2 regions of the Janthinobacterium sp. C22 genome follow, and region 1 is predicted to be linked to the other one. Evidence: predicted binding sites of a transcription regulator. Region 1 holds the regulator's gene; the other holds the start of a gene.
What was found. Region 1 encodes FNR, which switches genes on or off when oxygen is low (the NO sensors DNR and NnrR bind a similar motif). Its sites were predicted from a motif close to TTGATNNNNATCAA; they were not measured.

Region 2: a site for FNR is predicted at 2,324-2,337, ahead of cydD (thiol reductant ABC exporter subunit CydD). Genes of this name have one in related genera too.

The regions. Positions count from the first base shown of each region.
Region 1 covers NZ_CP193659.1:703,240-708,804, reverse strand. Annotated here, with positions in the region: gene ccoG (cytochrome c oxidase accessory protein CcoG) at 1-1,294, shown strand, start outside; gene ACRHIG_RS03185 (FixH family protein) at 1,349-1,873, shown strand; gene fnr (fumarate/nitrate reduction transcriptional regulator Fnr) at 2,000-2,758, opposite strand; gene ACRHIG_RS03175 (cache domain-containing protein) at 2,998-4,029, shown strand; gene ACRHIG_RS03170 (hybrid sensor histidine kinase/response regulator) at 3,999-5,565, shown strand, end outside.
Region 2 covers NZ_CP193659.1:4,822,374-4,827,938, forward strand. Annotated here, with positions in the region: partial or broken gene ACRHIG_RS22550 (amino acid ABC transporter ATP-binding/permease protein) at 1-575, opposite strand, end outside; gene cydD (thiol reductant ABC exporter subunit CydD) at 572-2,260, opposite strand; gene ACRHIG_RS22560 (GbsR/MarR family transcriptional regulator) at 2,398-2,949, shown strand; gene ACRHIG_RS22565 (PEP-CTERM sorting domain-containing protein) at 3,262-3,828, shown strand; gene ACRHIG_RS22570 (hypothetical protein) at 3,997-4,176, shown strand; tRNA gene ACRHIG_RS22575 (tRNA-Arg) at 4,258-4,331, opposite strand; tRNA gene ACRHIG_RS22580 (tRNA-Pro) at 4,426-4,502, opposite strand; gene glmM (phosphoglucosamine mutase) at 4,638-5,565, opposite strand, start outside.

The DNA of each region.
Region 1 (5,565 bases):
ATGCGTATGGCTTACCCAGCTCGCGTTCTACGGCTTGCCGTGGTTGACCTGGAATGGCAGGCAAGCCCTGCTGTTCGATTTGACCACGCGCAAGTTCTACATTTTCGGCGTCGTGCTGTGGCCCCAGGATTTCATCTATCTGGCGGCCCTGCTGATCATCTGTGCGTATTTGTTGTTCCTCGTCACGGCCATTGCCGGGCGGGTATGGTGCGGCTTTTCTTGCCCGCAAACGGTATACACGGAAATCTTCCTGTGGGTCGAACGCCGCATCGAGGGCACGCGCAGCGCGCGCATGGCCCTCGACAGGCAGGGTCCCTCCGTGCGCAAGGCATTCAAGAAGACGGCCAAGCACCTGGTCTGGGGCGCCATCGCCCTGTGGACGGGCTTTACCTTTGTCGGCTACTTCACGCCGATCAAGGAACTGGCGCGCGAGGTGACCACCCTCAATTTCGGTCCCTGGGAATGGTTCTGGGTCTTGTTCTACAGCCTGGCAACCTACGGCAACGCAGGCTGGCTGCGCGAGCAGGTGTGCAAATACATGTGCCCCTACGCGCGCTTCCAGAGCGCCATGTTCGACCAGGACACGCTGATCATCACCTACGATGCCAAGCGCGGCGAACCACGCGGCGCCATGAGCAAGAAGGCTGGCAACAACGACAAGCTGGGCGACTGCATCGACTGCACCCTGTGCGTGCAGGTGTGTCCGACCGGCATCGATATCCGCAACGGCCTGCAGTATGAATGCATCGGCTGCGCCGCCTGCGTCGATGCCTGCAATACCGTGATGGACAAGGTCGAACGGCCGCGTGGCCTGATACGCTACAGCACCGACCATGCGATGGAAAACAACTTCAATTCGAAGCAGATCCGCCAGCGCGCCATGCGCCCGCGCGTGCTGATCTACACTTCCATCCTGGCCCTGATCATCATCGCCGTGTGTACTTCGCTGGCCCTGCGCACGCCGCTGAAAATGGACGTGATCCGCGACCGCGGTTCGATGGGACGCGAAGTGGAAGACGGCATGATCGAAAACGTCTACCGCCTGCAGATCATGAACACCTCCGAGCAAAGCCAGCATTTCAAAATCAGCGCATCCGGCTTGCCGGGCCTGACCTTGCTGACACGCGAGGAAGTGACGTTGCAGCCGACGGAAACGCTGGGCTGGCCGATCCGCCTGCGCGTGCCGCACGGCGTCGGCGAGAAGGGTTCGAACAAGATTGCAATCGAATTGCACTCGCTGGACGACCCGTCGCTGCACGTGCGCGAAAGCGCGGTCTTCATCGTGCCGCGCTAATGCAGGAAGGCCGGTCCCCGCATGGGGGCCGGCCATTTACACAGGAGAAATAGCATGTCCGACAGTCTGAAACTGCAAGCCCCCGTTGCCCCGTGGTACAAGCACCGCTGGCCATGGCTGCTGATGATCGGTCCCGGCCTGTCCGTGGTCGTCGGCAGCTTCATGGGTTATATCGCGTTTACACAACCCGATGCGCTGGTGGTGGGCGACTATTACAAGCAGGGCAAGGCCATCAACCAGGATTTGAAGCGCGACACGATCGCCAGCGACCTGGCCATGGATACGACCCTGGCGTATGACGTCGCCGCAGCGCGCCTGAGCGGTTCCGTGCACAGCTTCGGCAAGGCGTACCAGAGGCCTTTGCTGCTGCACCTGGCGCATGCGACCCTGCCGGAAAAGGATATCAAGCTGCTGGTGCAGCCCGATGCGGCCGGCAATTTTTCCGTGGCGCTGCCGATGCTCGAACGCAGCCGCTGGCAGGTGCTGGTGGAAAATGACAAGCGCGAGTGGCGCCTGTCCGGTATCTGGACCTGGCCGCTGCAACGCAGCATCGCGCTGCACGCGGATGAAGAGCTATAACGTACAGCGCCGGGAAAAAACCGTAGCGAGCGGCAGTGATTTGTGGCTGAGAAGCGCAGCTGTGCTAGAGCACAGCGAGCATCGCAGGCCGCAAAGCGCGACGCGCAGTAGGTTTTGACGGTGCTGTTATTTGCAGACGTCCGTGCCGGCCGTAATGGCCTTCAATTTCGCCGGCTGCAGGATCTCGATCTCTCGGTTGGAGACGCGCAGCCAGCCTTCCTTCTTGAATTTCGACAATAAACGGCTGACGCTTTCGATGGTCAGGCCCAGGTAGTTGCCGATTTCCTCGCGCGACATGCGCAACTGGAATTTACTGCTCGAATAGCCGCGCGCTTCATAGCGCGACGCCAGGTTGACGATGAAGGCGGCAAAGCGCTGCGTCGCCTGCATATTGCCCAGCAACAGCATCACGCTTTGCTCGCGCGTGATTTCCTGGCTCATCATGCGGTGGAAATGGCGCAGCAGGGTCGGCATGTTGCCCAGCAATTGTTCCAGGCTGGAAAACGGGATTTCACACACTTCGCTGTCTTCCAGGGCCACCGCATTACAGTGGTGGCGGTCGGCGCTGATGGCGTCCATGCCCAGCAGTTCGCCAGCCATCTGGAAACCCGTCACCTGCTCTTCGCCGCCCGGATTGATCTGGTAGGTCTTGAAGTGGCCCAGGCGGATCGCGTACAGGTTCTGGAACGAGTCGCCGATGCGGAACAGCGAGGCGCCGCGCACGATCTTGCGGCGGCGGCCGATGATCTGGTCCAGCCTGTCCATGTCGCCCACATCGAGGCCCATCGGCAGGCACAATTGATGCATGCTGCAGGTCGAGCATCGCGCACGCAACGCTTCCACGGTCACTGTGGGCAAGGTTGGAGTGAGTAGCGCTTCAGTCATGTCGGTACCTTTTAGAAAATGCAACAACAAGTTTACTGCATACAGGGTTGCCGTGTGCCAATTTCACCGCAATTTCACCGAATAAACGACGTCCCGCCTTTAATTATATGGCAACATCGTCAAAAGCCCATGCGGAGAGGGCAATTTGCGTGGCGGCGCTTGCCAAGCTGGGGTATTGATAGGAAAATTCCTGACAGCATTATTTGCCGCCTGTGCCGCCCGGTACTGAAAAGGAAATCATGAAGCCTCTCGGCATCAAAGCAAAAGTCGCGCTGGCCACCAGCCTGACCTCGATCGCCATGATCGCGCTGGTCACCATGATCCAGGTGCAGCACATGCGCGACGATTTCACCCGGGTACTGCTGAGCCAGCAGTCGTCCCTGATCAGCCGCACCGCCGCCGAGCTCGACGACAAGCTGGGGATGCTGCTGCAGATCGTCACCCTGACGGCCCGGCAGCAGCCGCCGGAACTGATCGCCCAGCCCGCCCAGTTGCGCGAATACTATTCGCGCCGCTCGATGCTGGTGCTGTTCGACGACGTGCTGGTGCTCGACGCGCACGGCGCCGTCGTGGCCGACATGCCGGAAGTGGCGGGGCGCGCCGGCATCAACGTCGCCGAGCGCGAGTATTTCCAGACCGTGCTGCGCACGCGCCAGCCCATGATCACCGAGCCGATGCTGGGCAAATCGAGCGGCATGCCCATCGTGCAGATGGTGGCGCCCGTGCTGGCCGCCGACGGCCAGGTGGCCGGCGTGGTGATCGGCGTGCTGCGCCTGTACAAGGACAACCTGCTGGGGCGTTTGCGCTCGGAAAAGATCGGCAAGAGCGGCTATTACTTCATCCTCACGCGCGGCGCCGTGCCGCGCTACGTGCTGCACCCCGATACCAGCCGTTTGCTGCAGCCGCGCCTGCCGAACGCCAACCTGACGACCACTCAGCTGCTGAAGGACGATGGCGAAGGCAGCATGGTCAGCACCAACAGCCGCGGCATCACGGCCGTCAACAGCTTCAAGCGCCTGAAATCGGTGAACTGGCTGCTGGCCGCCTCGCTGCCCCTCGACGACGCCTTCGAACCGTTCGACGGCGTGCTGTACCGGCTGGTGCTGTGGAGCATCCTCGCCTCGCTGCTGGCCGCAGCCGTGCTGGGCTGGGTCACCGTACGCCTGCTGTCGCCCCTGGTGCGCCTGCGCGACACCCTGCAGGCGCTGCGCACCAGCGGCAGCCGTTTCACCCCGTTCCCGTGCAGCAGCGCGACGAGATCGGCGAGCTGACGGAAGCCTTCAACGGCCTGATGAGCGAACGCGACCGGCTGCAGCAGGAACTCGAATCGCGCGCGGCGGAGCTGGAACAGGAGCGCGACCGGGCCGAGGCGGCCAACCGCGCGAAGAGCGATTTCGTGGCCAACATGAGCCATGAAATCCGCACGCCCCTCAATGCCGTGCTGGGCATGGTGTATTTGCTGGGCAATACCAAGCTCGATACGGAACAGCGCAAGTATCTGACCATGGTGCGCGTGGCGGGCCAGTCGCTGCTGGGCATCCTCAACGACGTGCTCGATTATTCGAAGATCGAGGCGCGCCGCATGGAATTGTCGCCCGTCGAATTCGACCTCGACGAGGTCATGAACACGCTGGCCACGACGATGACCATGAATGCGGGCGAAAAGGAGCTGGAACTGGCGATTGCCGTCGAGCCCGATGTGCCGCGCCGCCTCGTGGGCGACGCCCAGCGGCTGCAGCAAATCCTCGTCAACCTGGCCGGCAACGCCATCAAGTTTACCGAGAGCGGCGAAGTGGTGGTGGCCGTCAGCCTGGCCGAGAAAGAGAACGGGCGCGCCTGGCTACGCTTCGAAGTGCGCGACACGGGCATCGGCATGACGGAACTGCAGCAACAGCAGCTGTTTGCCGCGTTTTCGCAGGGCGACCAGAGCATCACGCGGCGCTTCGGCGGCACGGGCCTGGGCCTGGCCATCAGCAAACAGCTGATCCACATGATGGGCGGCGACATCGCCGTCGCCAGCAGCGAAGGCAAGGGCAGCCGCTTCTGGTTCAGCGTGCCGTTCGACATGCTGGCGCAGCCGGCCGAAACGCGGCGCACGCCCACCCTGGGCCAGCTGCGCCTGCTGGTGGCCGACGACAACCGCACCACGCGCGAACTGATCGTCAAGCTGATCGAGGCATGGGGCTGGCTGGCCGACGAAGTGGACTCCGGCTTTGCCGCCATCGAACTGTACCGCGAACGCCTGGCGCAGCAGCAACCGTACGACGTGGTGCTGGCCGACTGGCACATGCCCGTGATGGACGGCCTGGCCACGGCCAAGGCCATCCGCCAGGCGGCCGCCGGCCAGCGCCAGCCCATCGTGGTGATGGTCAACGCCTTCGCCCGCAACCACCTGGAGGAAATCTCCAGCGCGGCCGAGGCCGACGTCGTGCTGATGAAACCGATCACGGGCTCGAGCCTGTTCGATGCCCTGCACCAGGCGCTGATTGCCAAGCACGACGGCGGCGAGCAGCGCATCCTGCACCAGCCGCTGGGCACGGAACTGGCCGGCGTGCATTTCCTGCTGGTGGAGGACAACCACCTGAACCAGGCCGTGGCGCGCGGCATCCTCGAACACATGGGCGCCACCCTGGACGTGGTGGGCGACGGCTTGCAAGCCGTGGAACGGCTGCGCACGGAAGCGCTGCGCTACGACATCGTGCTGATGGACATGCAGATGCCCGTCATGGATGGTTTCAGCGCCACCCACATCATCCGCACGGAACTGCGCTTGAGCCTGCCCGTGATCGCCATGACGGCCGGCGTGC
Region 2 (5,565 bases), 2.6 Mb from region 1:
CGGGCGCGCTGCGCCACGACCCAGCTGATGCCGCCGCCGGCGGCCAGCAGCCACGCGGCCAGGCCCAGGCCCAGCTGCCACCGCATCGCGCCCAGCGCCACGCCGGCCAGCAGGGCCGCGCACAGTGCCGTGAAGGCGGGCACCAGCAGGCGCAGGTACAGCGATTCGAGCGCGTCGATATCGGCCGTCAGGCGGAACAGCAGCTTGGCGGGCTGGCGCAGCAGGCGGCTGGCCGCTTCCGGGCGCGACCAGCCGCGAAACAGTTGCACGCGGATACTGGCCAGCGCGGCGAACGTGGCGTCGTGCGTGACGAGGCGCTCCGCATAGCGCGAGCCCGTGCGGCCGATGGCCAGCAGGCGGATGCCGGCGGACGGGCCGAAGACGTCGAACAGGATGGCCGTCGAGGCATGCAGGCCGGCGATCGAGGTGGCCGTGATGAACCAGCCGGACAAGCCCAGCAAGGCCATGCCGGCCACGGCCGTCAGGGCCGCCAGCATGGCACCGCCGACCAGCTTGCGGGGCTGGGCCAGCAGCAATTGCCACAGGACGGGATGCGATATCAGGGATGTTTTCATGCGCGCGCCTCCTCCTTCTGCGTCGCCGCATCGACCCGCACCGTGCGCTGCAGCCGGCCAGCCAGCACGGGGTCGTGCGTGGCGACAAGCATGGTCTTGCCTTTTGCCAGGGCCAGCAAGGCGTCCGTGACGCGCGCCGCCGTTTCGCTGTCCAGGTGGGCCGTCGGTTCATCGACCAGCAGCAAGTCCGCATGCGGATGCAGGGCCACGCGGGCCAGCGCCAGGCGCACGGCCTCGCCGCCGGACAGGCCCTGGCCGCCATCGCTGAGCATGACGGCCGGCTGCGCCTGCGCCACGCTGGCCAGGTCGGCCAGGTGCAGCGCCTGCGTCACGTGCGCGGCCTGCGCCCCTGCGCGGCCCAGGGTCACGTTCTGGCTGACGGACGCGGCAAACACGTGCGGACGCTGGCCCATCCACGCCATGCGCTGGCGCAAGGTATTCACGGTGTTGTCGCTCAGGCGCACACCGCCGATGCGGAGCTCGCCGCCGCTGGCGGGCAGCAAGCCGGCCAGCAAGGACAGCAAGGTGGTCTTGCCCGCGCCGCTGGCGCCCAGCAGGGCCACGTGTTCGCCCGCGCGCACGCTCAAGTCGAAGCCGTCGAACACGGGCGCTTCGCCGGGATGGGCAAAGCGCAGTTGATGGATGTCAATGGCGGGCGGCGGCGCCACCGCCATGGCGGCGGCGGAGACGGCAGCCACTTCCGCACCGAAGCCAGGCAGGGGCACGCCCTCGCCCGCCAGGTCGTGCAGTCCGGCCAGGCCTGCCTCGCCGGCCGCCTTGTCGTGCCAGACGGCGGCCAGTTCGCGCAGCGGCTCGAAGAACGCGGGCGCCAGCAGCAGGATGAACAAGCCCTGCCCCAGGCTCAGTTCGCGGCCCCAGGTGCCGAAATCGAGACTGCCCAGCAGGGAGAAGCCGATGAACGCTGCCACCATGGCCACGCCCAGCGCGGAAAACAGTTCCAGCACGGCGGACGACAAAAAGGCGATGCGCAGCACCACCATCGTGCGCCGGCGCACGGATTGCGACGAGGCGTCCAGCCGCGCGGCCGTGGCATCGACGGCATCGAGCGCGCGCAAGGTGGCCAGGCCGCGCAGGCGGTCCAGCAGGAAGGCGTTCATGCCGCCCATTTCCACCATCTGCGCGCGGCTGGCCGCTTGCGCGCCCATGCCCACGAGGGCCATGAAGACGGGAATCAGGGGCGCGGCGATGAGCAGGATCAGGGCGGCCGTCCACGACAGCGGCGTCACGGCGGCGAGGATGACGAGCGGCACGAGCATGACTTTCCAGCGCGCCGGCTTGTAGCGCACCAGATACGGCACGATGGCTTCGGCCTGCTCGGCGATGACGCTGGCCGCCTGGCCCGACTGCGCGCGCCGGCGGTCCAGCGGCGAACGGCGCGCCAGCGCCTGCGCCACTTGCCCGCGCAAGGTGGACAGGTGCGCGCGCGCCGCCGCATACATGCGCCGCGCGCCCCACGCTTCGCAGCCGGCGCGCAGCACGCCCAGCAGCAGCACGCCGGCGGCCGGCCACAGGGCCGCGCGCCACGGTGCGCCATCGAGCATGGCTTGCACGGCCCAGGCCAGCAAGGCCGCTTGCGGCAGCCACAGCAAGGCGGCGCCGCCTTGCGCCAGGCTGGCGGCACGGGGAAGAATAAAGCGGGGCAAGGACAGTGGCGAGGTCGTCATCTTATACTTTTTGAGTTTTCAGAATTTTCTGTAAATTCGATTTTTTGTATAATACTGCGAAACATGACATATATCAATTGACCCTGGCGGTTTGGCGTGAAAAAATTCAGATAATTATGAAAACTCAAAATATCCAAATGACGCCGCTGATCCTGACCTTCGTCAGCCATTTCGGCGAGATGGGCAGCCGCTGGGGCTTTAACCGCACGGTGGGGCAAGTGTACGCCTTGTTGTTTGTCGCGGAGCATCCTTTACACGCGGATGAAATCGCGGAACACCTGAGTTTCTCGCGCTCGAACGTGAGCATCGGCCTGAAGGAATTGCAGGGCTGGGGCTTGATCCGCCAGTCGCGCATTCCCGGCGACCGGCGCGAATATTTTTCTTCGCTGGGCGATGTGTGGCAAATCTTCCGCGTGGTGGCCGCCGAGCGCCGCCGCCGCGAGGTGGCCCCCACCCTGACGGTGCTGCGCGAAGCGCTGCTGGCGCCGGCCACGGAACCGGTGGATCAATATGCGCAGGAGCGCATGCGCGAAATGTATGAACTGGTCGACCTGGCCAACACCTGGTTCGACGACTTGCAGCGCCTGTCGCCCGAATCGATGGCGCAACTGATGAAAATGGGCGCCAAGGTACAAAAGCTGCTCAACGCCAAGGATCGCCTGTTTGGCGTCAGCAACAACAGCGACTGAAACCCGCCTCCCCTCTCCCAAGCAAGGACGTCGTTAGCACAAGCTGGCGCGCCTTGTCACGCCATTTCCTCCTGCCATGTTGGCTATCGCTGGCACAGCCGTACATAGCCGTATGCGATGTTGTCAACTGAACCAATAGTATTATTTAAATTGTATTAATTTACATCAAGAGTAAGCTTGCATTTGCGTACTCAGTACGCGCAGGAAGTAGCTAAAAAGATAGCTAAAAACGGGCAATGGGATGACTTCCACGGCAGGCAGGGACGCATCCCTACACGATGAAGCAACTGTCTCAAGCACAAGGGGATTTTCATGAAAAGCATAAAGAGCATTGCCGTCAAGGCATCCATGCTGGCCGCAATGACTGTACTGGCAAGTGCGGCGCAAGCGGCCACCTGGGTCGATGTGGGGCCGGCCAGCGGTTTCGTCATCGCCGGCAGCACCGTCACCTATTCGCCATCGCCGGCATTGGAGGTGAAATATTATGACGATAATCTGGTGCCGCAGAGCCCCTCGGACATCCAGGGCTATATCAATGGCGTGTTCGGCAGCAGCCTGGGCGCCGCCGTTTCATATTGCGACAGCGCCACGTCGGGCTGCACTGCCGGCACCACGGCGGGCTTGAGCGGCGGGGTCAATTCCTATACGAGCGCGGCCGCCTATGACTATCTGGCCATCCATTTCGGCCAGGGCGAACTGGTATTCCACTGGGCCGCACCCGTGGCTGCCGGCACCACCTTCACGATCGAGGGCCTGCCCAAGGATCTGAGCAACTACAGGGCCTTCATTTCCGCCGTGCCGGAGCCTGGAACCTATGCCATGCTGCTCGCCGGCCTGGGCCTGCTGGGCTTCATGGCACGCCGCCGCCAGGGAAAGTAAGCATCATCAAAGCCTCATGACGGCAGCGGTGCACCGTGCCCGCTGCCGCTTTCAATGCCAGCCGCATCTTTACGCCGCGTTTGCGGCGCCAGGTCCACTGTTTACACCATTTTTAGATCCCCTCGCTATGCTCGACGGCATCAACTGCTGATCGACGAGGGAGAGCTCATGCACGAACAACCGTTTCGACCACGCGCGCGCAGCGTGATCCGCCAGCACCTGCCCGTGCGGGAACGGCTGCGCCTGGCCCGGCTGGCCAACAAGAAAATGGGAGCGGTAATCTCTGCGCTGCTGTGCGCGGCGCCGCTGCTGTACTTGCTGAGCGTGGTGCTGTTTGCGCAGCCGTGACACGGCCTGCAGGCAAACGATGAACAGAGATGAAGAAGGATGGCAATGCGACAGCTTGTCGACTGCATGACCAGCAAGGACTGGTCCGCCCAGAGGAATCGAACCCCCATTCACGGTTTAGAAGACCGTTGTCCTATCCGTTGAACGATGGGCGGAAAGGTGCAGCATTTTAGTCTATGCGCGCCAGCAATGCCAAGGCGTCGCAGAATAGAAAACGGGCTGTCATTTCTGACAGCCCGCTTATGACTTTGGTCGGAGTACAAGGATTCGAACCTTGGACCCCCTGGTCCCAAACCAGGTGCGCTACCGGGCTGCGCCACACTCCGAAGACAAGATAATAACGCCTCCCCACAATTTCGTCAATTGCCATAGACGAATTAGGTGGAAATAACTATCGCTCCCGCTTGGGTGCTTGCTGAAAACGTTCAGGGCAAGGCAGTACAACGCCGCCCTGGGCGTTTTCAGCTGGCGACCTTGTCGGCGATGCGGCGCGCCATGCTCTCGGCCTTCTCCTTGTCTTTCGCCTCGACCATCACGCGGATCAGCGGCTCGGTGCCCGAAGCGCGGATCAGCACGCGGCCCGTGTCGCCCAGTTCGGCCTCGACCAGCTCTTTCTCGGCCACCATGGCGGCATTTTTCTGCCAGTCGAAACCGGGCGCCACGCGCAGGTTGATCAGGGTTTGCGGGAACAGCACCAGTTCGGCCAGGCATTGCTGCAGGCTCTGGCCGCTGCGCTTGAGCGCGGACAACACTTGCAGCGCGGAGACGATGCCGTCGCCCGTCGTGTGGCGGTCCAGGCACAGCAGATGGCCGGAACCCTCGCCGCCCAGTATCCAGCCCTTTTCCTTCATGACTTCCAGCACGTAGCGGTCGCCCACCTTGGCGCGCGCAAAACCGATGCCCTGCTGCTTGAACAGCACTTCCAGCGCCATATTCGTCATCAGGGTACCCACGGCGCCGGCCACGGGGCCCGTCGCCAGGCGGTCCTTGACCATAACGTACAACAACTCGTCGCCGTTATACAAGCGGCCCGTGGCGTCGCACATGATCAGGCGGTCGGCGTCGCCATCGAGGGCGATGCCCAGGTCCGCGCCGTGCTCGACGACGGCTTCGGCCATGGCCTTGGTCGCCGTGGCGCCAAAGCCCGCGTTGATGTTGAAGCCATCGGGCTTGTTGCCGATGGCGATGACTTCCGCCCCCAGCTCATGGAAGACGTGCGGCGCGATATGGTAGGCGGCGCCATGCGCGCAATCGACGACGATCTTCAGGCCGCGCAAGTCCAGCTCGTTCGGGAAGGTGCCCTTGCAAAATTCGATGTAGCGGCCTTGGGCATCGTCGAGGCGCTTGGCGCGGCCCAGCTTTTCCGACGCCACGCAAGCCATGGGCTCG